DNA from 4 places in the Pigmentiphaga sp. GD03639 genome. Region 4 is predicted to be linked to each of the others. Evidence: predicted binding sites of a transcription regulator. Region 4 holds the regulator's gene; each other region holds the start of a gene.
What was found. Region 4 encodes FNR, which switches genes on or off when oxygen is low (the NO sensors DNR and NnrR bind a similar motif). Its sites were predicted from a motif close to TTGATNNNNATCAA; they were not measured.
Positions count from the first base shown of each region.

Region 1 (5,742 bases), on a different contig from region 4:
CGCCCTGGAACACCCACCTGTCCAGCGAGGAGTACGAACCGGATGCTCCTTTCGTTTCGACCAACGCCCAGTTCAAGGCCTTCAGCAAGAACCTGTACGGCGACGAGACCAAGGCCCGCCCCTACCACTACGGCCACATTCCCGAAGTCACGGTGAATCCGGACGGCACGGGTTCGATCAAGAAGCACTATTGCATGGGGCGGATCTCGCACGAGCTGATCCAGGTGATGCCCGACAACCGCACGGTGCTGATGGGCGACGACGCCACCAACAGCGGCCTGTTCGTGTTCGTGGCGGACAAGGAGAAGGACCTGTCGGCGGGCACGCTGTATGTCGCCAAGCTGGGGCCCGGTTTCTCGGTCGACCCGGCCGCGCCCGGCGCCAACCTGACCTGGATCAAGCTGGGCCACGCCACCAGCGCGGAGATCGAGCAGATGGCCAACACGCTCGATCCCGAGGACATCATGACGGTGCTCAAGTCCGATCCCTCGGACGCGACCTATACGAAGATCTTCTCGAACGGCGCGGCAAACTGGGTCAAGGTCAAGCCTGGCATGGAGAAGGCCGCCGCCTTCCTGGAGACGCACCGCTACGCCTATCTGATGGGCGGCAGCATGGGCTTCACCAAGATGGAGGGCACCACGGTCAACATCAAGGACAAGGTGGCCTACTCGGCCCTGCAGAACATCCAGGACTCCATGGTCAAGGGCAATGCCAAGGGCTGGAACGAGCAAAGCGGCATCGCGCTGGACAAGGCGCTGATCGCCGGCGGCGTGCTGGCCCATACCCTGGCCGGCGGCCAGAAAGACCAGACCGGCGCGGCCATCAACAGCGAATGGATGCCGGTGCACACCAGGATGCTGCTGGTGGGCGAGGATATCGCGGCCGACGCCTTGGGCAACAAGGCCAACCCGGAACTGGTGGCCAACCCGGACAACCTCAAGTTCTCGGAAAAACTGCGCACGCTGTTCATCGGCGAGGACAGCGGCTCGCACGTGAACAACTTCCTGTGGGCCTACAACGTCGACACCAAGTCGCTGTCGCGGCTGCTGTCGGTACCCGCGGGCGGCGAGTCGACCGGCCTGCACGCCGTGGATGAGATCAACGGCTGGACCTACATCATGAGCAACTTCCAGCACGCCGGTGACTGGAGCTCGCTGCACGACAAGGTCAAGGACACGCTGGATCCGCTGATCCGTTCCAACTACAAGGACCGCTTCGGCGCCGCGGTGGGGTACCTGACCGCCGATCCCACGAGCATCAAGCTCAAGGGTTGACGGCCGGGGAGCCCGGGCCGGCTTCGTCGCCGGCCTCTGGCTGCCGCACCAGCAGCACCGGCACCGGCGCCTCGCGCAGGATCTTCTCGGCGCTGCTGCCCAGCACCATGCGGGGCAGGCCGCGCCGGCCGTGGGTGCCGATCACGATCAGGTCCGCCGGCCATGTGCGCGCTTCCTGGATGACCAGGTCGTGCACGGGGCCGGCGAAATTGTCGTGCAGCACCGTATCCGCCGCGATGCCGGCGGCCTTCGCCTTGGCATCGGCCTGCTGGATCAGTTCGGCGCCGTTGGCGCGCAGGACGTTGATCCAGTCGGAATAGGCGGCGTAGGCGCCCATGGAACCGGCCAGCGACAACTCGTCGATCACGTGCATCAGGCGCAACTGCCCCTTGGTCAGCGCGGCGATGCGCAGGGCCTCGTCCAGCCCGCGGTTGGAGGTGGGGCTGCCGTCGACGGGAACGAGTATGCGCTGGTACATGGGGATGCTCCTGGTTCGTGGTGACCGCTCGGGTCAGAAATAGAAGGAAACCTCGGCACGCCCCGAGGCCGGGACGCGGACCTGGCGGCTTTGCCGGGCCGATCCGTACTCCGCATCGATGCGGTAGTCGCCCGGCGCGAGCCGGGCCAACAGGTAGGGGCCCTGGGTGGTCACGGACAGGACGTCCTTGCCGCCGCTGTCGCGGATGGCCACGCGCACGTCGGCTACGTATTCACCGCTCTTGGCGGCCGCCAGCACGCGCAGGCTGTAGTCCTTCATGCCCCGGATGGCGGCCGACTCGTCCTGGCCCACGCCGCCCGTCACGTAGGCGATGCCGTTCTGTTCGCCCTTGTCCATCGCCTGGCCGGCCAACGGCCACGCGGCCGCCAGCGCCAGCGCCAGCGCCAGCGGCGCCGCCCATCGTAGGTTCTGCTTCATGATGCTGCTCCTTGCCGATCTCCGGGCCATGCGGGCCCATGTATCAATGGGAAAACAGGACCGGCACGGTCATCGACTCCAACAAGGTCCGAGTCGTGCCGCCCAGGACCGCCTCCCGCACGCGGCTGTGGCCGTAGGCGCCCATCACGATCAGGTCGCAGGCGTTGTCGGCGGCCGCGTTCAGGATGCAATTGCCGATTCCTATCCCCGCGCTTTCGCGCACCGTTTCCTGCGGGATGGGATATTGCCGCCCGGCGCAGTAGGCCAGGAAGTCGGCTCGCTTGGTCTGGGCCGCCTGCTCCGGTTCGGACGGCGGGTCGACCCGCAGCGCGAACAGTTCGGTGGCTTCTTCCAGGACGGGGCCGGCATCGGCCAGTGCGCGGGCCGACTCGCGGCGTTCGTCCCAGCAGAAAAGCACGCGGCGGCCGATGGCGTTGAATTCGCCCACCGATGGCCACATCAGGAGCGGACGGCCCGCGCCCAGCATCACGGTGGCCAGCAGGACCGGCATTTGTTGCGGCCCCGGGTCGGCATCGTCGGGCTGGCTCATGACCAGCAGGTCGCAATAACGCGCCTGCTCGCACAGGACGTTCTCGGCCAGGCCATTGCCGGTGCGCCAGTGCGCCGTCACGCCGGTCTCGCCAGCGACTTCCTGCAACAGGGCCTCGGTGGCGGCGCGGTCGTCGTCCACGCGCTGGCGCAGCATGCGATTGACGTCGTCGGAAACGAAGAAACCTTCGTAGAGGTAGGGAAGGGGGCGGCCGAAGCTGGCGTGGATGCCGACCAGCGTGGCATCGTGCTCGGCGGCCAGTTGCGCCGCGGCGCGTACGCGCCGCCTGCAGCCCCGGTCCAGATCCAGATGAACTGCGATACGTCCCAGCATATGCGCCTCCAGCCGTGAGTGGATGACTCCATCCTAGCCGCGACGCGATGCGTGAACCTTGATCTGGCTCAAGTCCGCCGCACGCGTGGGCGACGGTGGCAACTCATAAATAGTCTGGTACGAAAAAAGCCAAAAGGAAAGGGCGCTGGCGGGAGAGTTGGTAACCAGAACTGAACGGGTGCTAGACCGCCGCCGCGCGCCGCGCCAGCAGGATGGCATTGGCCGCCGCCAGCGCCAGCGGGACGGTCACCAGGCCGATGAAGCCGTTCCAGCCGGCCAGGTCCAGCGCGTAGCCGCCGCCCAGCCCGATCAGGCTGGATCCGCAGTAGTACCCGAACAGATACAGGGAAGACGCCTGGGCACGGCCTTGCCGGGCTGCGCGCGCGACCCAGGAACTGCAGATCGAGTGCGCGCCGAAGAAGCCGAAGGTCAGCACGGCCATCCCGAGAACCAGCAGCCACAGGTTGTCCGACAGGGTCAGCAGTGCGCCGGCCAATTGCAGCAGGACGCCCGCCGCCATGACGCGGCCATGTCCCAGGCGCGCGGCCAGGTCGCCCATCCAGGCGGAACTGACGATGCCCGCCAGGTAGACCACCGACACCATGCCGACCACGGCGTGGCTGAGCGAGAACGGCGGGGCGAGCAGCCGGAAGCCGATGTAGTTGTACACGGCGACGAAACCGCCCATCAGCAGGAAGCCCTGGGCGAACAGCCGCAGCATGGCGGGATTGCGCAGATGGGACCGGAAGCTGCCCAGGGCGCCGGCCAGGTCCAGCGCGCGCGGCTTGAAATGCCGCGACGCGGGCAATGTCCTCCAGAACAGCACCGCCCCGGCGAAGCCGATCAGGCCGATGACCAGGGCCGCGACGCGCCAGCCGTGGCCGTCGGCGATCACGCCGGCCAGCAGGCGGCCGGACATCCCGCCGATGGCGGAGCCGCCGATGTACAGGCCCATGGCCAGGCCGGCGGCGCGGGGCTCCATTTCCTCGCCCACGTAGGCCATGGCGACGGCCGGCAGGCCGCTCAGGGTGATGCCCATCAAGGCGCGCAGCGTCAGCAGCGCCGGCCATTGCGGAAAGAGGGCCATCGCGGTGGTCAGGGTCGCCGAGCCCAGCAGCGAGGCGAACATCAGCGTGCGCCGGCCCAGCCGCTCGGACACCGCGCTGGCTGCCAGCATGGAGATGGCCAGCAGGGCGGTCGACAGCGACAGCGCCAGGCTGCTGGCGGCGGCCGACAGGCCGAAATCATGGGCGAACAGCGGCATCAGCGGCTGGACGAAATACAGCAGCGAAAAAGTCGAGAAGCCGGAAGCGAACAGCGCGACCACCGCGCGCCAGAAGGCCGGCGTGCCGCGTTCGATGTGGCCGGGCGGCTGGGCCGGCACGGCCGGTGAAACGGTGGTATCCGCGCGAGACAGGGGGGCGCCGGCGGGCGGAGCGGAAGACATGGCAGTCGAGCAAGTGACGTTCTAGGGGTTAACTCTAGGCCTTTTGTCTGATATCGTCCAATACTGAAATCATGCCCAGTAATATCCAATCCCTATGATAGATCTGCGCCGGGTAAGGTATTTCGTGGCGGTGGCCGAGGAACTGCATTTCGGCCGGGCAGCGGCCCGGCTGGGCATTTCCCAGCCGCCGCTGAGCCAGCAATTGCAGGCCCTGGAGCAGGACCTGGGAGCGCGGCTGCTCCACCGCAACAAGCGACAGGTTTCCCTGACCGAGGCAGGCCAGCTGTTCCTGCCCGAGGCCCGCGCGCTGCTGGCCCAGGCCGAACGCGCGGCATCCATCGCGGCGCGTGCCGCGCGGGGCGAACTGGGCACGCTGCGCGTGGGTTTCACCGAAAGCGCGGTCCTGACGGGGGCGCTGCCCAACCTGTTGTCGCGTTTCCGCGAACGCCATCCGGCCGTGGCTGTGCAATTGATCGAAGAGACCAGCCAGGAACAGATCCAGGCCCTGCTGGACGGACGCAGCGACGTGGGATTCATGCGTCTGCCCGCCAGCGGCGCCTTTCCCGCGGAACTCGACGCGCATCCGCTGTTGTCCGATCCGCTGGTCGCGGTCTTGCCGCGCCGGCACCGGCTGGCCGGCGCCAGTGAGGCGCTGGGCGTTGCCGAACTGGCCCAGGAACCCTTTGTCTTCTTCGCTCCCGGCGCGGGCACCGGCGTCTACAGCCAGGCACTGAACCTGTGCCGGGCGGCGGGCTACGCGCCCCGCATCGCCCAGGAGGCCCGGGAAGTGGTGACCATCGCGGGGCTGGTGGCGGCGCGGCTGGGCGTCTCCATCCTGCCGGCCTCGGTGCGCCGGCTGGACGTGGCCGGCGTGGTCATCCGGACGCTGCGCGAACCCGAGGCCGCTTCGAAGCTGTGGCTGGCCAGCCGGCGCGACGGCGCCTCGGCCACCGGGGCCGCTTTCCGGCGCCTGGCGGTGGAGCCGCAGCCCGCCTCCTTATAATCGTCCCACCGTACCGAATTCCGCTCCCGCCTCCCGCCGCATCGCCATGTCCCTGCCTTCCCCCCGTACTCCGTCCACGCAACCCCGGCCCTGGAAACGATGGCTGGGCTGGGCCTGCCTGGCCCTGGCACTGGGGCTGACGGGGGCCTTGACCGTGAGCTGGGTCATGCACGAGAGCTCGCCGCAGTTCGGCGAACAACTGCGTACAGAAGGCCA
Region 1 is NZ_JAOCLR010000003.1:129,884-135,625, forward strand. Features, by position in the region: gene N5K27_RS04405 (alkaline phosphatase PhoX) at 1-1,277, shown strand, start outside; gene N5K27_RS04410 (universal stress protein) at 1,267-1,755, opposite strand; gene N5K27_RS04415 (carboxypeptidase-like regulatory domain-containing protein) at 1,789-2,193, opposite strand; gene N5K27_RS04420 (universal stress protein) at 2,237-3,076, opposite strand; gene N5K27_RS04425 (MFS transporter) at 3,258-4,523, opposite strand; gene N5K27_RS04430 (LysR family transcriptional regulator) at 4,618-5,526, shown strand; gene N5K27_RS04435 (FecR domain-containing protein) at 5,573-5,742, shown strand, end outside.
Region 1: the regulator FNR is predicted to act here: its motif matches at 3,135-3,148, upstream of N5K27_RS04420 (universal stress protein).

Region 2 (5,742 bases), on a different contig from region 4:
TTCTCGTCGCCGGCGGCGTTCACCGCCGCGCTGCGCGACGAGATGCGCCACAAGGAACGCCTGATTCGCCTGACCGGTGCCAAGGCCGACTAGGGGATGGGCATGCAGTCAGCAAGATGGCGCGAGGCGGCCGGACACGTGGCCGGCCTGCCCGCGCGCGAGGAGTTCGTGATACGCGGCGGCCATGTGATGACCATGGCCGACGGCATGGACGACCTGCCGGACGCCGACGTCCATGTCCGCGACGGCACGCTGGTGGCGATCGGCCGGGGGCTGCGCGTGCCGGGCGCGCGGGAGCTGGATGCGCGCGGCATGATCGTGATGCCGGGCTTCGTCGACACGCACTGGCACCTGTGGAACTGCTCGCTGCGCGCGCTGATGAGCGGCGACGAGGCGGCGCGCGGCTATTTCCCCGTGACCTTGTCCGTGGGGCCGAAGTTCACGCCGGACGACTCCTACCATTCGGTGCGGCTGGGGCTGGCCGAAGGTTTGGCGGGCGGCATCACCACGGTCCACAACTGGTCGCACAACACCCGCACGCCCGATCACGCGCGCGCGGAACTGGCGGCCATGCGCAGCCTGGGCATACGGGGCCGCCTGGCCTACGGCTGGGGGCAGGACCTGCCGCTGGACCGCGCGATGGACCTGGCGGGCCTCGCCGAAGTCGCCCGGGAAGCGGCCGGCGATCCCATGATCCACTTGGGCGCGGCGCTTCGCACGCCGGTTTCCAATCCGCGCGGCACCGTACCCATCGACGTCGTGCGCACGGAATTCGCGGGCGTGCGGCGCCTGGGGCTGCCCATCACCATGCACGCGCGCCCCGGCGTGGTGTCGGTGCTGGACGCGCACGGCCTGCTGGGGCCGGACCTGCAACTGGTGCATCCTCAGGGCGTGTCGCCGCAGGAGCAGCTGCGGCTGGCCGCCTGCGGCGTCTCGTTCTCGTGTTCGCCGGTGATCGAGGTGTTGTACGCCCAGGCATCGCGCGGCGTGATCCAGTTCCACGAGCTGGAGTGCGCCTGCGTGCGGCAGAGCCTGTCGGTGGACAGTTCGTCGGCCTCGGCCAATGCCGATTTCTTCTCCTGCATGCGTACCCTGCTGTGGTCGCACCGCCAGCGTTTCGGCGCCGAGGTGCCCCTTACGGCACGCCGCCTGCTGCGGCTGGCCACGCTGGATGGCGCGCGCGACCTGGGCATCGCGGACCACGTCGGTTCGCTCGAGGCGGGCAAGCGGGCCGACGTCATCCTGGTCCGCATCACGGACCTGAACATGGCGCCGGTGGTGGATCCGGCCTTCTCGCTGGTCTACTCGGCCCAGCCGGCCAACGTGGACACGGTCATCGTCGACGGACGGGTCTTGCGCCGGCACGGGCAATGGACCGCCTGCGATTCCGCGCAGATCGTGCGCGACGCGGCCCAGTCCGCGCGCGAGCTGGCCGCGCGGTGAACGCGCGCCGGCCGCCGGGCCGGCGTGGCGTCAGCCCCGTTCCTCGAACTGCTTGCAGTGGGCCGCCAGGTGGGCGCGGAAGGACGCGGCCGCCGGCGACAGCGAGCGGCCGGGCTGCGTGACCAGTTCGATCTTGCGATACACCACCGGGTCGTGCAGCACGCGAAAGCGCGCGCGCTTCGATCGGGCCAGCAGCCCCGCGTAGGACGGCAGTACCGCGATGCCCAGGCCGGCCTCGACCAGACCGATGGCCGACCACAGATAGTGCACCTCGAAGCGCGGCTCGGCCGCGATGCCCGACTGGTGCAGTACGCGGTCGATCTGCGGCAGCGAGCCGCTGGACTGCGGCACGACGATCATCGGCTGGCTGGCCAGGTCGGCCCAAGCCAGGTCCCGCCGTCGTCGCGCCAGCGGCCATGCGCTGGGAATCATGGCGCCCAGCGGATGGCGCATCAGCAGGCTGCGGTTCAGCTCCACCTCATTGCCGGTGAACACTCCCACGCCCAGGTCGACCTCGCCCTGCTGCACCTGCCGCAGGATGACGTCGACCGGCGCGTCGGACAGGCGGACTTCGATGGCGGGATGGGCGGCCTGGAAGGTGGCGATGGCGTCGGGCAGCAGTGTGGCCGCCATGACCGGCGTGGTCGCCACCGTGACGCGCCCGCGGCGCATCTGCACCAGGTCCTGGGTGCGGCGGATGGCTTGCTCGACTTCGCCCAGGATGCGTTCCGCATGCTGCAGGAATTCGGCGCCGGCCTCGGTGACCGCGAGCTTGCGCGTGGACCGGTCCAGCAACTGCAAGCCCAGCTGGCCTTCGAGTTCGCGCACCAGCAGGCTGGTGGCGGACTGGGTCAGGTGCAGCCGCCGCGAGGCCGCGGTGAAACCGCCGCAATGCACGACTTCGACGAACGCGCGCATCTGGCGCAGGGTCACATTCATACGGCGGCGCTACCTATACTTGCCTGGTCGCGGCAAGTATAGGGGTTGCCGGCCGCCCCCGCGCCGGGCACATACCCGGGGTCAGGTAGGCTGCGCGCCCGATGGCGTGTCGGCGCTCTCGACGTTGGACAGCGCGGCGATCAGCTTCGCGTTGAATGCCGGCAGGTCGTCGGGCTTGCGGCTGGTGATGAGGTTGCCGTCCAGCACGACTTCCTCGTCCACCCACTGCCCGCCGGCATTGCGGATGTCGTCCTGCAACGATGGCCAACTGGTCAGTTGCCGGCCATCGACCATGCCGGCCGACACCAGCAGCCACGGGCCGTGGCAGATGACGGCCACCGGCTTGCCCGTGTCGTGCAGCGCCTGCACGAAGCGCTGCGCGCCCTTGTCGGTGCGGATGACGTCCGCGTTGAAGACGCCGCCGGGCACGACCACGCCGGCGTAGCGGGTGGGGTCGGCGTCGTTCCAGCTCGCCTCCACGCGGAAGCGGTCGGCCTTCTCGTCATGCTTCATGCCCCGGATCTCGCCGGCCTGGGCGGAAAGAATGTGCACCGTGGCACCCGCGCGTTCCAGCGCTTCCTTCGGGCTCGTCAGTTCGACCTGTTCGAAATTGTCGGTTGCCACGATGGCAACGGTGAGTCCTTGCAACGGCTTGGCCATGTCGATCTCCATAGTGGGGCGCCGCGTGGGCAGCCGGATGCCCCAGCAAGCGGCGTGCCCGAGGGCGGCTTGATCTGGGACAAGGCGCGCGGGGCGAGGGGCTGCCAAGCTGGAGCCTCATCGTTCGATATGGAGCTCCTCATGTTTTCCCGCCGCACGCCGCCCATCCTGCTTGCCGCCCTTCTTGCCGCGGCGTTTTCGGCCGCGCAGGCGCACGAAGCCGGCGACTGGCTGCTCAAGGCCGGCATCAGCCAGGTCCGGCCGAAATCGGACAACGGCACCGTCCTGAACGGGGCCGTGCGCCTGGACGCCGGCAATTCGACGCGGCCCAGCGCCAGTCTGACCTACATGGCCACCCGCAACGTCGGGATCGAGCTGCTGGCCGCCGTACCCTTCCGGCACGACATCGGCGCTTCCGGCGCGGTGGGCGGCAACATCGGTTCGTCCCGGCAACTGCCGCCCACGCTTAGCGTGCAATGGCACTTCCTGCCCGATTCGCAGGTGCAGCCCTATGTCGGCCTGGGCGTGAACTACACGCGCTTCTTCCACACCCGGGCCGCGGGCGCCCTGGCCGGCCAGGACCTGAGCCTGGGCGACTCGTGGGGGCTGGCAGCGCAGGTAGGGGTGGACGTGAAGATGGGCGAGCGCTGGTTCCTGAACGCCAGCCTGCGCTACATCGACATTTCGTCCAAGGTGAAGCTGAACGGCAGCCAGATCGGCAAGGCGCGCATCGATCCGTGGGTGCCGACCATCGCTATCGGCTATCGCTTTTGAACGGCGGGCCATTGGGGGGGTAGGGGTATACCCGGGGCGCGGTATATGATTATGCGCAAATGTCCGAGAACCCGCCGCACCCGCCATCTCCGCCCGGGCACGCCAGCCCCCACCCGCCTTCCGACCTCGCTTCACCGGTAGAAGACCAGCGCCAGCTGATCCTGGCGCTGATCGGCATCTGCGCGGTCGTGATGCTGGTGGCGCTGGATTCGACCATCGTCGGCACCACGCTGCCGCGCGTGGTGGCCGAACTGGGCGGCATGCCGCTTTACGCCTGGGTCGGCACCGGATATCTGCTGGCCTCGGCCATCGTCATTCCCATCTTCGGCCGCCTGGGCGACCTGTTCGGACGCAAGTACTTCATCCTCGTCTCGCTGGGCCTGGTGTCGCTGGGCTCGGTGCTGTGCGGCATCAGCCAGTCGATGCCGCAACTGATCGCGGCCCGCACCTTGCAGGGCGTGGGCGGCGGCATGATGATCGCCACCGCCTTCGCGGCGCCCGCCGACCTGTTTCCCGATGCCATGCGGCGGGTGCGCTGGCAGGCCCTGATCTCGACGTCGTTCGCGGTGGCCAGCGGCGTGGGGCCGCTGCTGGGCGGGGCGATCACCGAATCCTTCGGCTGGCGGGCGGCGTTCTTCGTCAGCCCGGTGATGGGGGTGATCGCCTTCGTGATGCTGTGGCGGTATTTCCCGCCGCTCAAGCCCCGGCACGACACGCCGCCGCGCATAGACTGGCTGGGCGGGGCGCTGCTGGCGCTGGCCGTGGGCACGCCCATGGCGGCGCTCGAGCTGGGCTTCTCCACCCACCCGCGTCCGGTGCTGGGCCTGGTGTTCCTGGCTGTGGCCGCCGTGTCGGTCTTCCTGCTCGTCTGGTACGAGCGCCGCCTGGAACAGCCCATGTTCCCGTTGCGCGTGCTCGAGCGCAGGGAGTCGCGCCTGTTGAACGTCGTCGGCGTGATGACCGGCGCGGTGATGTTCATCCTGATCTACTACGGCCCGCTGCTGCTGCAGGTGGAGGTGGGGCTGAGCCCCACCCAGGCGGGCATGATCCTCGCGCCGCTGGTGGCCTGCATACCGGTGGGCAGCGTCATCAACGGGCGCCTGTTCCCGCGCCAGAGCCAGCCTCAGCGGCTGATGGTGTTCGGCGCGCTGCTGCTGGCCGTGGGCTGCCTGGGCGTGATGTTCCTGGAGCGCGGATCGTCCATGGCCTTCGCCGTGGTCTCGTTCGGCCTGGCCGGCGTGGGCATGGGCTTCATCATCCCCAACCTGACGCTGTTCATGCAGATGATCGCCGAGCGCCGCGACGTGGGCGTGGCCTCGGCGCTGATCCAGACCATGCGCACCCTGGGCAGCGCGGTGGGCACCGCGCTGGTGGGGCTGGTCATCGCCCGCACGTCGGTCAATACCGGCATCGAGGCCGGCATGGTGATGGCCATCGTGTTCTGCGTCGCGATGATGGCCCTGTCCCAGCGCATCAAGATGAAGAACGTGCGCCGCTGAACGCCGCGGCGCGCCGTTGCCGCGCTCAGTGCAGGAAGGTGTGGTAGACCACCAGGCCCGCGATGACGGCCAGCGCGGCCAGCCACGACAGCCGGTTGACCCATTGCGAGGGCAGGTGCAGGGCATGCGCGCCGCCGGCGGCCATCGGCCTGGCCACGCGCGGCGGACGGGGCGCGGGACGTTCCAGCGCCCGGCACGCGCAGACCGAGAACAGCGCGAAGAAGTTGTCCATCATCTTGCGCGCGATCTTCTCGGCCTGGTCCGTGCGCAACTGGGCGAGCTTGCCTTCCAGGTCGGCGTGGGCGGTGTACGAGACCCGCGTGCCGTCGCCTTCCGGCGTCAGCCGGATGTCGGCGTAACCCTTGGCCGATCCGGCCACGCCGCCTTCCCCCTCGAAAGTGAGGTGGTAGGAGTCCTGGGGCCGGAT
Region 2 is NZ_JAOCLR010000019.1:59,115-64,856, reverse strand. Features, by position in the region: gene N5K27_RS19090 (tripartite tricarboxylate transporter substrate binding protein) at 1-93, shown strand, start outside; gene N5K27_RS19085 (amidohydrolase family protein) at 103-1,443, shown strand; gene N5K27_RS19080 (LysR family transcriptional regulator) at 1,474-2,382, opposite strand; gene N5K27_RS19075 (type 1 glutamine amidotransferase domain-containing protein) at 2,464-3,042, opposite strand; gene N5K27_RS19070 (OmpW family outer membrane protein) at 3,184-3,816, shown strand; gene N5K27_RS19065 (MFS transporter) at 3,876-5,315, shown strand; gene N5K27_RS19060 (carbon monoxide dehydrogenase subunit G) at 5,341-5,742, opposite strand, start outside.
Region 2: the regulator FNR is predicted to act here: its motif matches at 3,112-3,125, upstream of N5K27_RS19070 (OmpW family outer membrane protein).

Region 3 (5,742 bases), on a different contig from region 4:
GGCGCGGGAGGCGTTTTCGTCGATACCTTCACCGGCCGTCCCGCCACGCTGCAACTGGGCATCGGCCAGTGGGCGCCGGGCATGGAGGCGGCGCTGGTCGGCCGCGGCGAAGGCGAGCGCTTCAGTTTCACCCTCGCTCCGGCGCAGGCGTACGGCGATCGCAATCCGGAGCTGATCCAGCGCGTGACCCTGGCGATGCTGCGCGAGCACGCGGGCGACGAGACCTTCCAGCCCGGCGACTTGGTCGAATTCGCCGCGCCCAATGGCGGCCGGTATTCGGGCGTATTCAAGGAACAGGGCGAGGACTATGCGCTGTTCGATTTCAACCATCCGCTGGCCGGCTCGGCGCTGAAGGTGGATGTGTCCATACTCGGGGTGATGTGATGGCGCAGGCGCCCATGGAAGTGGTCCTGGCCCAGCCGCGCGGCTTCTGCGCCGGCGTCGACCGGGCCATCGAGATCGTCGAGCGCGCCTTGCAGATCTACGGCGCGCCCATCTACGTGCGGCACGAGATCGTCCACAACCGCTACGTGGTCGAGGACCTGCGCGCCAAGGGCGCCATCTTCATCCAGGAACTGGACGAGGCGCCGGCCGGTTCGACGGTGGTCTTCTCGGCCCACGGCGTGTCCAGGGCGGTGCGCCGCGAGGCCGAGCAGCGCGGCCTGCAGGTGTACGACGCCACCTGTCCCCTGGTGACCAAGGTCCACGTCGAGGTGGCCAAGATGCGCGCCGCCGGCAACGAGATCGTCATGATCGGCCACAAGGGGCACCCCGAGGTGGAAGGCACGCTGGGGCAGTCCGAAGCGGGCATGTACCTGGTCGAGACGGTCGAGGACGTGGCGGCGCTGGCCGTGGCCGATCCGGACCGGCTGGCCTATGTGACCCAGACCACGCTGTCGGTGGACGACGCGGCGCAGGTCGCGGCGGCGCTCAAGGCCCGCTTCCCGAACATCGCCGAGCCCAAGAAAAGCGACATCTGCTACGCCACGCAGAACCGCCAGGACGCCGTCAAGGTCATGGCGCCCGAATGCGACCTGGTGCTGGTGGTGGGCAGCGTCAACAGCTCCAATTCCAACCGCTTGCGCGAGGTGGCCGAGCGCAAGGGCGTGGCCGCCTACCTGATCGACGGCGCCGGCGACATCGATCCGGCCTGGCTGGAAGGGCGTAGCCGGGTGGGCGTCACGGCCGGCGCCTCGGCGCCCGACGTGCTGGTGCAGCAGGTCATCGCCCGCCTGAAGGAACTGGGCGCGGCCTCGGTGCGCACGCTGGCCGGCGCCGAGGAAGGTATCGCCTTCCCGCTGCCCAAGGGCTTGTCCAAGAACGTCCGCCTGTAGTCCTACGGAGCCTCCATGCGCCTCTACAGTTATTTCCGCAGTTCCGCCGCCTATCGCGTGCGCATCGCGCTGGCCCTGAAAGGGCTGCCGTACGACTATCTCGCGGTGCATCTGCTCAAGGACGGCGGCCAGCAGCTGAAGCCGGATTTTCGCCGGCTGAGCCCGGCCGCCCTGGTGCCGGTGCTGGAGGATGGCGGCCATGTCCTGACCCAGTCGCTGGCCATCATCGAATACCTGGAAGAGACGCATCCCCAGCCGGCGCTGCTGCCGGCCACCCCGGCGGAGCGTGCCCGCGTCCGCGCGCTGGCGCTGGACATCGCCTGCGACATCCATCCGCTGAACAACCTGCGCGTGCTGAAGTATCTGAAGAGCCCCCTGGGCATCGACCAGCAGGGGCGCGACGAGTGGTACCGACATTGGGTGGAGGGCGGCCTGGCCGCGCTCGAGCGCATGCTGGCCGACTCGCCCGCGACGGGGCTGTGCTGCCACGGCGACCAGCCGACGCTGGCCGACCTGTGCCTGGTGCCGCAGGTCTACAACGCCCGCCGCCTGAAGTCGGACCTGACGGCCATGCCGACGGTAGTGCGGATTGCCGATCATTGCGCCGCGCTGCCTGCCTTCCAGGCAGCCCACCCCGACGCGCAGCCGGATGCGGAATAGGATTTGAATACGCCAGCAAAGTTTTGCTAGAATAGCGGGCTAGCTTGAAGCACATGCCTTTTAGACGCGGCGTAAGTGGCGTCGGGAAGGCGGGCGTCGGGAAGGCGGGCGTCGGAAAGACAGGCTTCGGGAAGATTTCGCCGGCATAGCTCAGTTGGTAGAGCAGCGCATTCGTAATGCGAAGGTCGTAGGTTCGACTCCTATTGCCGGCACCATCAAAAAAAGGGGCAGCCCATCGGGCTGCCCCTTTTTCTTTGCCGTCCGGGTGGCGTTCATGGGGCGGGTTCCTCGTCGTCGTGATCGTTCATGGTCCGCAGGTCGCGGGCCAGTTGCCCCACCTTGTCCGCGATGGCGCGCAGCTCCGCCGGCGACAGGATCATGTGGGCAGCCAGTCGGAACAGATAGAGGTGCGCGAACAGGGCGGGAATCGTCTCGTCCGTCCAGCCTGGCCAGACATCCTGGGGCCTGTCGTCCTTGGTCGGATCGCCGGAGGCGGGCACCATCCGCGCCGGGTGGGGTCTTTTTTTCATTGTCGCGCCGTGGCCATTTGTACCGGGGTCAGGCAGTGCCGGCAGGCCTGGGCGCCGGGAGATACGTAGCGCCCGCAACGCGGGCAAAGCGAGCCGCCGCGCCGCGCGATTTCCGCCAGGCGGCGCCGCGCCCGGCGGCGATTCCTGATGACGAAAGTGACGCAAATAGCACATATCAGGACGATCAAAGCCACAAAAAGCATATCCATTTGCCCCTCAAATTCCGAATTTCCCGTGATCATGGATGATATCCACATTTTGTTACGGTGGGTTTCATTTCGGGGTCGGATCCACTTCTTGATAGGGGAATACCCTTGTTTCGAGCCGTGCCCGTGACGCGAGGTTGATCCAGGTCAAGCCCGGCCAAACTCGGGTGGTTCGTGCGGGCCGGCTTCATGGCACGATGGGTTTCCCCAACATTGGAATGCCAGCATGGGTACCGATACTTGCAGCATCTTGCTTGCCACCGACTTGAGCGCGCGCGGTGACCGCGCACTGGACCGCGCGATCGACATCGCCCGCCAGCGGCGCTGCAAGCTGGTCGTGCTCCACGTCATCGAAGAGTCGCCGCTGGTCGAGCGGCTGATGGCGCGCGGCAACCGCGAAGCGGACATGGAAGCGGCCGAGCGCGCCCTGCGCGACATCGTGGGCGAAGTGGACGTGCCGATGGAATTGGTGCTGGAGACCGGCAATCCGGTCGAGGTGATCCAGCGTACCGCCCGCAGCCGGCAATGCGATCTGATCGTGACCGGGGTGGCGCGCGACGAGACGCTGGGCCGGCTGCTGCTGGGCTCCACGGTCGAGAAGCTGGCGCGCGAGTCGACCTTGCCCATCCTGATCGTGAAGAAGCGTCCCCATCGCCCCTACCGGCAGGTCGTCGCGGCCACGGATTTCTCCGAGGGTGCCCGGCAGGCGATGAACGCGGCGCGGGCATTCTTTCCCGACGCCCAGATGACCTTGTTCCACGCCTATCCCACGCTGAAGGCCGACCCGGACCAGGACGAGATCGAGGCGGCGAAGCGGGCGGCCGAGCGCCTGGCCGACGGCTTCATCGCGAACAATCTGCCGCAGGCGGGGCAGCCCGGCACGCGGCTGGTGCTGCAGCACGGGATGCCCGAGGGTGCGGTGCCGGATTATGTGCGCCATCATCCGGCCGACCTGCTGGTGGTGGGGACGCATGGCCTGACGGGACTGCTGCGGACCGCGATAGGCAGCGTGGCGGAAAGGCTGATCTATCTGACGCCTTGCGACGCCCTGATCGTGCGGACGATGGAGCATTGAAGCCGGGGCGGTGCGTGCGGCTGGCGAGCCGGCGCACCGCTGTTGTTACTCGTTGTTGTTACCTAACTGCGAATAAGTCGCATTTGTGATATCGTAGCGACCTTCACGGTCTGCTACGCGATTCATTCGAATGAGTGCCACCTTGCATTGGAATACGCCAGCCCCCGTCGGGCTGCGCGTCGGCGCTGGCATCGCGGTGGTGCTTCTGCATGTGGCAGTGGTCGGCGCGATGCTGGTGGCCAAGGCCGAGCCGCAGGTGGCCAAGCCGGTCGAGACGGTCGAGGTGCGGTTCGTCGAGATCGCGCCCCAGGTCCAGGTGGCGGCCGCGCCGCCGGCCCCCACGCCTCCCGCTCCGAAGCCCGAGCCCAAGCCCGTTCCTCCCAAGCCCACTCCCAAGCCCGTTCCCAAACCGCCGCCCCCCAAGCCGGCGCCACCGCCGCCCGAACCGGCTCCTCCTTCCGAAACCGCCTTGTCGCAGCCCGCCCCGGAACCGGCGCCCGCACCCGCGCCGGCGCCCGCCGTGTCGCAGCCTCCCAGCGGCAAGCCCGAGCCTGCCGACCGGACGGCCGCGCCGCAGGCGCCTGTGTCCACCGAGCCCAAGCTGGTCGGCCGCATCGAATACCTCGGGGCGCCGCCCATGCCCGAGTATCCGCGCACGTCCAAACGACTGGGCGAGGAAGGCAAGGTACTGGTGCGCCTGCTGATCAATACCCGCGGACTGGTGGACAAGGCCACGCTGGAGAAATCCTCGGGATTCAACCGGCTGGACGAGGCGGCGCTGGACGCCGCCCGGCGCGGCCGCTTCAAACCGTATACCGAAAACGGCATGGCGATCGCCGCGATCGCCATCGTGCCGTTCGATTTCACTCTCAGGAACTGACATGACCGAGACCCCGAGCCTGGGCTTTGCGCACTTCGTCTCTCAGACCGACGGTCTGGGCAAGGCGCTGTTCTTCATCCTGGTACTGATGTCGCTCGCGACCTGGTACCTGATCGTCGTCAAGGCCATCGCGAACATGCGTTCGCGGCGGCAGGGCGAGACCTTCCTGCAGCATTTCTGGAATGCGACCTCGCTCGAGGCCGTGGACCGCGAAATCACCACGCACGGCGCCAACGATCCGTTCTCGCACCTGACCAGCCACGCCTTGTACGCCCGCCTGCACCACGCGAAGTTCGGCGCGGCCAAGCTGGAAGAGGCGGGCTCGCAGTCCGATTTCGTCACGCGCACCATGCGCAAGGTCATCGACGAGGAAACCGCCAAGCTCGAGAACGGCCTGACGCTGCTGGCCTCGGTGGGGTCGACGGCTCCCTTCGTCGGGCTGTTCGGCACGGTGTGGGGCGTCTACCATGCGCTGGTGTCCATCGGCCAGGGCGGCGCGGCCACCATCGACCGCATCGCCGGCCCGGTGGGCGAGGCGCTGATCATGACGGGCCTGGGCCTGGCGGTCGCCATTCCGGCGGTGCTGGCCTACAACTTCTTCACGCGCAGCAATCGCGTGCTGCTGGCGCGCCTGGACGCCTTCGCCCACGACCTGTTCGCGTTCCTGACCACCGGCCAGCAGATCGTCACGGACAACAACGTGCGCGCCCTGAAGGCCAAGGCGGGCGAATAAGACTAGGAGTCTTCGATGGCTTTCGGCAGTTTCAATGGCGGTGCGGGATCGGGCGCGCCGCAATCCGAGATCAACATGGTGCCGCTCATCGACGTGATGCTGGTGCTGCTGGTCATCTTCATCATCACGGCGCCGCTGCTGTCCCACGCGGTGCGCATCGACGTGCCGCAGGCGACTTCGGCGCCGGTCGATTCCGACCCGGCCAAGATAGACCTGGCGATCGACGCCAGCGGCAAGGTGTTCTGGAACGACGCCGAAGTGTCGCTGGAGGACCTTCCCGCCCGTTTCGCCAGCGTGTCCAAGGACACGCCGCAGCCCGAGCTG
Region 3 is NZ_JAOCLR010000013.1:43,217-48,958, reverse strand. Features, by position in the region: gene N5K27_RS15410 (FKBP-type peptidyl-prolyl cis-trans isomerase) at 1-384, shown strand, start outside; gene ispH (4-hydroxy-3-methylbut-2-enyl diphosphate reductase) at 384-1,334, shown strand; gene maiA (maleylacetoacetate isomerase) at 1,350-1,994, shown strand; tRNA gene N5K27_RS15395 (tRNA-Thr) at 2,134-2,209, shown strand; gene N5K27_RS15390 (hypothetical protein) at 2,267-2,524, opposite strand; gene N5K27_RS15385 (hypothetical protein) at 2,521-2,766, opposite strand; gene N5K27_RS15380 (universal stress protein) at 2,957-3,805, shown strand; gene N5K27_RS15375 (energy transducer TonB) at 3,936-4,685, shown strand; partial or broken gene N5K27_RS15370 (MotA/TolQ/ExbB proton channel family protein) at 4,696-5,418, shown strand; gene N5K27_RS15365 (biopolymer transporter ExbD) at 5,434-5,742, shown strand, end outside.
Region 3: the regulator FNR is predicted to act here: its motif matches at 2,868-2,881, upstream of N5K27_RS15380 (universal stress protein).

Region 4 (5,742 bases):
TCGCGGCCGATCTGCTGCAGGTGGCCAAGGAACAGGCCGAGGCCGCCAACCGCGCCAAGGACCGCTTCCTGGCCGTGCTGTCGCACGAGCTGCGCACGCCGCTGGGCCCGATCTACGCGGCGGCGCAGGCGCTGGACCTGCGCCAGGACCTGTCCCCCGAATGCCGCCGCAGCGTCGAACTCATCAAGCGCAACGTCGAGGTCGAGGCACGCCTGATCGACGACCTGCTCGACATCTCCAAGATCGTCAACGACAAGCTCAGCCTGCGCCTCGAACCCACCGACCTGGTCGGCATCCTGAACGGGATCGCCGAGATCTTCCGCGAGGAAGCGGCCGCGCGGCACATCGAGCTGCACTACACGCCGCTGCCCTATCCGGTCATCGTGCAGGCCGACCCGGCCCGCTTGCAGCAGATCGTCTGGAACCTGCTGAAGAACGCCATCAAGTTCACGCCGCGCGGCGGCGAAATACGCGTGACCGTGTATCAGCCGATACCCGGCAAGATCGCCGTCGACGTCTCGGACACCGGCATCGGGATTCCCCCGCAGGCGCTCAAGCGCATCTTCGACGCCTTCGACCAGGGCGAGGAAGATGCCGCCCAGTCGCGCGGCGGCCTGGGGCTGGGGCTGGCCATCGCCAGTTCCCTGGCGCAGCGCCATGGCGGCACCCTGAGCGTGCGCAGCGACGGCCAGGGCAAGGGCACGACCTTCACGCTGACGCTGGACGATCCGGCCAGCGGGGCTCCGGACGCCCCGGTCGAGCAAGCGCAGCCAGTCTCCGCGCCGCTGGTCCGCCCCGCCAGCATCCTGCTGGTGGAGGACAACGTCGATACCGCCGAAGCCATGCAGTTCCTGCTGAGCGAATACGGCTACGAGGTCGAGGTCGCGGAAAACGTGGCGGCAGCCTGCCGCTGCGTCGACGCCAAGCGCTACGACGTCCTGGTCAGCGACATGGGACTGCCCGACGGCGATGGCATCGACGTGCTGCGGCACTATGCCCCCCAGCCCGACCAGATCGCGGTCGCGCTCACGGGCTACGGCATGGAGTCCGACGTGCGCCGCTGCCTGGATGCCGGGTTCGCCTTTCACCTGACCAAGCCGCTGGATATCGATCAGTTGATCCGCGTCCTGCAACGCGAACCTCAGGGTTGATGCGCCGGCCCCTCCGGTTTTTAAGAATAGGCTAAAATCGGGCGCAAATTATTTACTAATTTGCATAAATCGCCCGGCCTCCCATGGACCGCTTCAAGCAGATCGAATCCTTCGTCTCGGCCGTCGTGCGCGGAAGCCTGTCGGCCGCGGCACGCAGCGAAGGAGTCGCTCCCGCCGTCATCGGCAGGCGCATCGACGCGCTGGAAGCCAGGCTGGGCGTCAAGCTGCTGATCCGTACCACGCGCAAGATCTCGCTCAGCGCCGAGGGCACGGAATTCTTCGAGGAATGCCAGCAGATCCTGCAGTCGCTCGAGAACGCCGAAAACAGCGTGGCGGCGGGCGGCGAACATCCCAAGGGGCACTTCCGCGTCACGGCCCCGGGCGGATTCGGCCGGCGCCACGTGGCGCCCCTGCTGCCCCGGCTGCTGGACGCCTATCCCGGCATCACGGTGACGCTGGACCTGAGCGACCGGCTGGTGGACCTGGTCAACGAAGGCTATGACTGCGCCATCCGGATCGGCGATCTGGCCGACTCCAGCATGGTCAGCGTGCGCCTGGCCGACAACCGCCGGATGGTGGTCGCCTCGCCCGCCTACCTGCGCCGGCACGGCACGCCCGAACACCCCGCCGACCTGGCGCGCCACAACTGCCTGTCCTTCGGCACCGGCGTCAACCAGGCACGCGGCTGGCTCTTCACCATCGATGGCAAGACGACGCCGCAGCGCATATCGGGTACGCTGGAATGCACCGACGGCGCCGTGCTCCATGCCTGGACTCTGGACGGGCGGGGACTGGCATGGCGATCGCTGTGGGAAATCGAGGACGACCTGAAGGAAGGCCGCCTGGTGACGGTGCTGGACCAGTTCGCCGCGCCCCCCAACGCCATCTATGCCGTGTATCCTCAGCGCAAGCACCTGCCGCTGCGCGTCCGGGTATTCATCGACATGCTGCGGCAGAGCTACGCCAAGCGCCTGCCTTAGGGCAGACGCCGCCCAGGCCGCTGCGGCCGGCCCAGAACAAAGACCAGCCATGACCAAACGCATTCCGCTTACCCTCGACTCCATACGCTGCTCGACCTGCGGGCTGGGGCAGTTCTGCCTGCCCGTCGGCATGGCCGCCGAGGATGCCGGGCGAATGGACGAACTGGTGCAGCAGCGCGTGCGGCTCGCCCGGGGCGAATCCCTCTTTCGCTTCGAGGACGGCCTGGACGCCGTCTATGGCATCCGCTTCGGCACCCTGAAGACCTATCTGGAACTGGCGGACGGCCGCCAGCAGATCACCGGCTTTCACCTGCCCGGCGAAATCGTCGGGCTGGACGGACTGGGCCGCAACAGCCATGCTTCGACCGCCATCGCGCTGGAAGACAGCGAGGTCTGCGTGATCCCGGTGCGCGACCTGTCCTCGCTGGCCAACCACCTGCCCTCGCTGCAACGCCAGCTCATGCGGCTGATGAGTCGCGAGATCGAACAAGACCAGCAGATGCTGCTGTCCCTGGGTACCATGCGCGCCGAGGAACGGCTGGCCGTCTTCCTGGTCAGCCTGTCGGAGCGCCTGGCCGCGCGCGGCTATTCCTCGTCCGCGTTCGTGCTGCGTATGAGCCGCGAGGAAATCGGCAACTTCCTGGGACTGACCCTCGAGACCGTCAGCCGTCTGTTCTCGCGTTTCGCCAAGTCCGGCGTGCTGCGCATCCAGCAGAAGCAGGTCGAGATCGTGGACATGGCGGCGCTGCGGCGCCTGGCCGGCCCCCATTGCTAGCAGGATACCGATGACCACCTCTCCCCAGGCGGGCGCCAACGCCCCCATGTTCGCCCAGGCCCGCGCGCTGGACCCGCAACGGCATGCCCACCTGCGGCTCGACCGCCAGGCCGGCTACGCCTTCTCGCGCGGCCAGACCGCCGTGCCGCTGGTGGCGACGGAGTTCGCGATGGCGGCGCGGGACCTGCCCATCGTGTTCGCCGGCGAAGAACAGATGCCCATGGCGGTACTGGGCCTGCGCAGCGCGCAGAACCTCCTGGTGGATGCCGCCGGGCGGTGGCGGCCCAACCGCTACATTCCCGCCCATTTGCGGCGCTATCCGTTCATCCTGCAGGAAGACCCGGCCAGCCAGCGCTACGCGCTGTGCGTGGACGAGGATGCCGCCCACCTGCGCAGTGCCGCCGACGACGCCCAGCCCCTGTTCGAGGATGGCCAACCCTCTCCTGTCGTCGGGGAAATGCTGCAATTCCTGGGGGAACTCCAGGCCGGGCTCGCGATGACCCGCGACTACGTCGCGGCCCTGCGGGCCGAGAACCTGCTGATCCCGCGCCAGGTGGCCGTGGACCTGCAAGGCGGCGAGCGCGTCACGCTGGACGGCTTCCTGGTGGTGGACGAGACCCGCTTCGACCAGTTGCCCGACGCCACGGTCACCGCGTGGATGCGCAAGGGCTGGCTGGCCATGACCTACTTCCATCTGCAATCGCGGCTGAACTGGGGCCACCTGGTCGCGCTGGCGCAATAGCCGCGCGGCCGTTCATGCCGCCTCGGGACACGCCGGCGGCGTCGGGCCGGCCCCCACCTTGCGCAGGCTGGCGCCTATGTGCAGGTCGGCGATCTGCCGGCGCAGCCAGGTATTGGCGCTGTCGTGGTGGTAGCGCGCATGCCAGAACTGGCGGATGTGGGTATGCGGGGTCTGGAAGGGCAGCCGCGACCAGGTCGCTCCGGCGGCATCGTCGGTAATGGCCTGGGCGATGACCTCGGGCACCGTGACGATCAGGTCCGTCTGCGCCAGGATCTTGGGCAGCACCAGGTAGTTGGGCACGCGCAGCGCCACTTCGCGCCGGTGCCCCTGCTTGCCCAGCTCCTTCTCTATCTGCAGGTCGGTCTTGTTGGCCGTGACCACCAGGTGCCGCGCCGCGAGGTACTCGTCCAGCGTGATCGCCTCGCCCGCCTTGAGGAAACCGCTGCCCATCACGCAGACGTGCTGGTCGACGAACAGGCCCTGCTGGTAGAAACCGCTTTGCAGCTCCTGCAGGTTGCCGACGGCGAGATCGGCGTCGCCGCTTTCCAGGGCCGCCCGGTAGTGTTCCCTGCTCAGGCTGCTGACCTCCAGGCTGATGCCCGGCGCGGACGACTTGAAGCGCGCCACGAGCTGCGGCAACACCAGGAACTGGGAAAAATCGGACATCAGGAGCGTGAAGCTGCGCTGGCTGGAGCCCGGATCGAATCCGCTGGCCTGCTCGAAGCCATTGCGCACCAGTTCCAACGCCCGCAGCACGCTGCCCGCCAGCTCGGACGCGTACGAAGTGGGCTCCATGCCGCCCTGCGTGCGAACGAACAGCGGGTCGTTGCATTGGTTGCGCAAGCGCAGCAGGGCATTGCTCATGGACGGCTGGGACAGTCCGACGCGTTCCCCCGCGCGAGTCACGTTGCGCTCGAGATAGAGCGCCTCGAATACCAGCAGGAGATTCAGGTCGAGCTTGTTGATGTCCATGGCAGCATGACTATATCCGCCGGGTCCCGAATAGACAATGCACGGCCAGGCGGCCCTACTGGCCGAACTCCAGCGCCACCTTGGAGCGCTTGGCGATGGCGTCCCAGCGCGCCAGTTCGGACTGGTTCACCCGCGCGAATTCCACCGAATCCAGCGGCCGCGGCTCGAACGCGGCCGCTTCCAGCCTGGCCGTCATGTCGGGTTGGCGCAGCCCTTCGGCGATGTCCCGCCCCAATTGCTCGACGATGGCCGCCGGCATCTTCGCCGGGCCATAGATGCCCAGCCAGCTGGTGACGACGAAGTCCTGCACGCCCGCCTCGGCCATGGTGGGCACGTCGGGCAACTGCTTGATGCGATACGAACTGGTCACCGCCAGCGCGCGCAGCTTGCCGCTCTTGAGCAGGGGCATCACCGGCGGCAGGTTGGAGAAGCAGAAATCGAGATTGCCGTTCACCGTATCGACCAGCGCTTCGTTGCTGCCCTTGTAGGGGACGTGCATGAGGTCGATTCCCGCGGTCGAGGCGAACAGTTCGCTGGTCAGGTGCACCGAGGTGCCCAGTCCGTTCGAACCGTAGCTGAGCGGCTTGGACGAACGCTTGGCATACGCGATCAGCTCGCGCACCGAGGTGGCGGGATGTTGCTGCGGCACGACCAGGATGTTGACGAATTCCGCGACCTGGGCAATGGGCACGAAGGACCGCACCACGTCCAGGGGCAGGTTGCGCACCGTGACGGGCGGAATCACGTTGCCGCCCAGGCCGCCGGTGATGAGCGTGTAGCCGTCGGGTGGCAGGCCGGCGACGTACTGCTGGCCGATGATGCCGCTGGCCCCGGCGCGGTTCTCGATGACCACGGGCTGGCCGTACTTGCGGGTCAGCACCTCGCCCACCAGGCGGGCGGCGACGTCGGTCACGCCCCCCGGCGGATACTGCACCACGATGCGCACGGGACGGGAAGGATATTTGTCCTGGGCGTGCAGCGCCCGCGCCCACGGCAGGGCCACCACGCCGCCCGCCGCCTTCAATGCTGTTCGACGATCCATAGTGCCTCGATACGATACGAAGAGAACGACGCGGCGCGGGATGGATTTTCCGCCGCTATTTATACTACAAATAAATACTA
Region 4 is NZ_JAOCLR010000004.1:192,864-198,605, reverse strand. Features, by position in the region: gene N5K27_RS06295 (response regulator) at 1-1,151, shown strand, start outside; gene N5K27_RS06290 (LysR family transcriptional regulator) at 1,235-2,131, shown strand; gene fnr (fumarate/nitrate reduction transcriptional regulator Fnr) at 2,181-2,906, shown strand; gene N5K27_RS06280 (SapC family protein) at 2,917-3,648, shown strand; gene N5K27_RS06275 (LysR family transcriptional regulator) at 3,661-4,620, opposite strand; gene N5K27_RS06270 (tripartite tricarboxylate transporter substrate binding protein) at 4,676-5,662, opposite strand.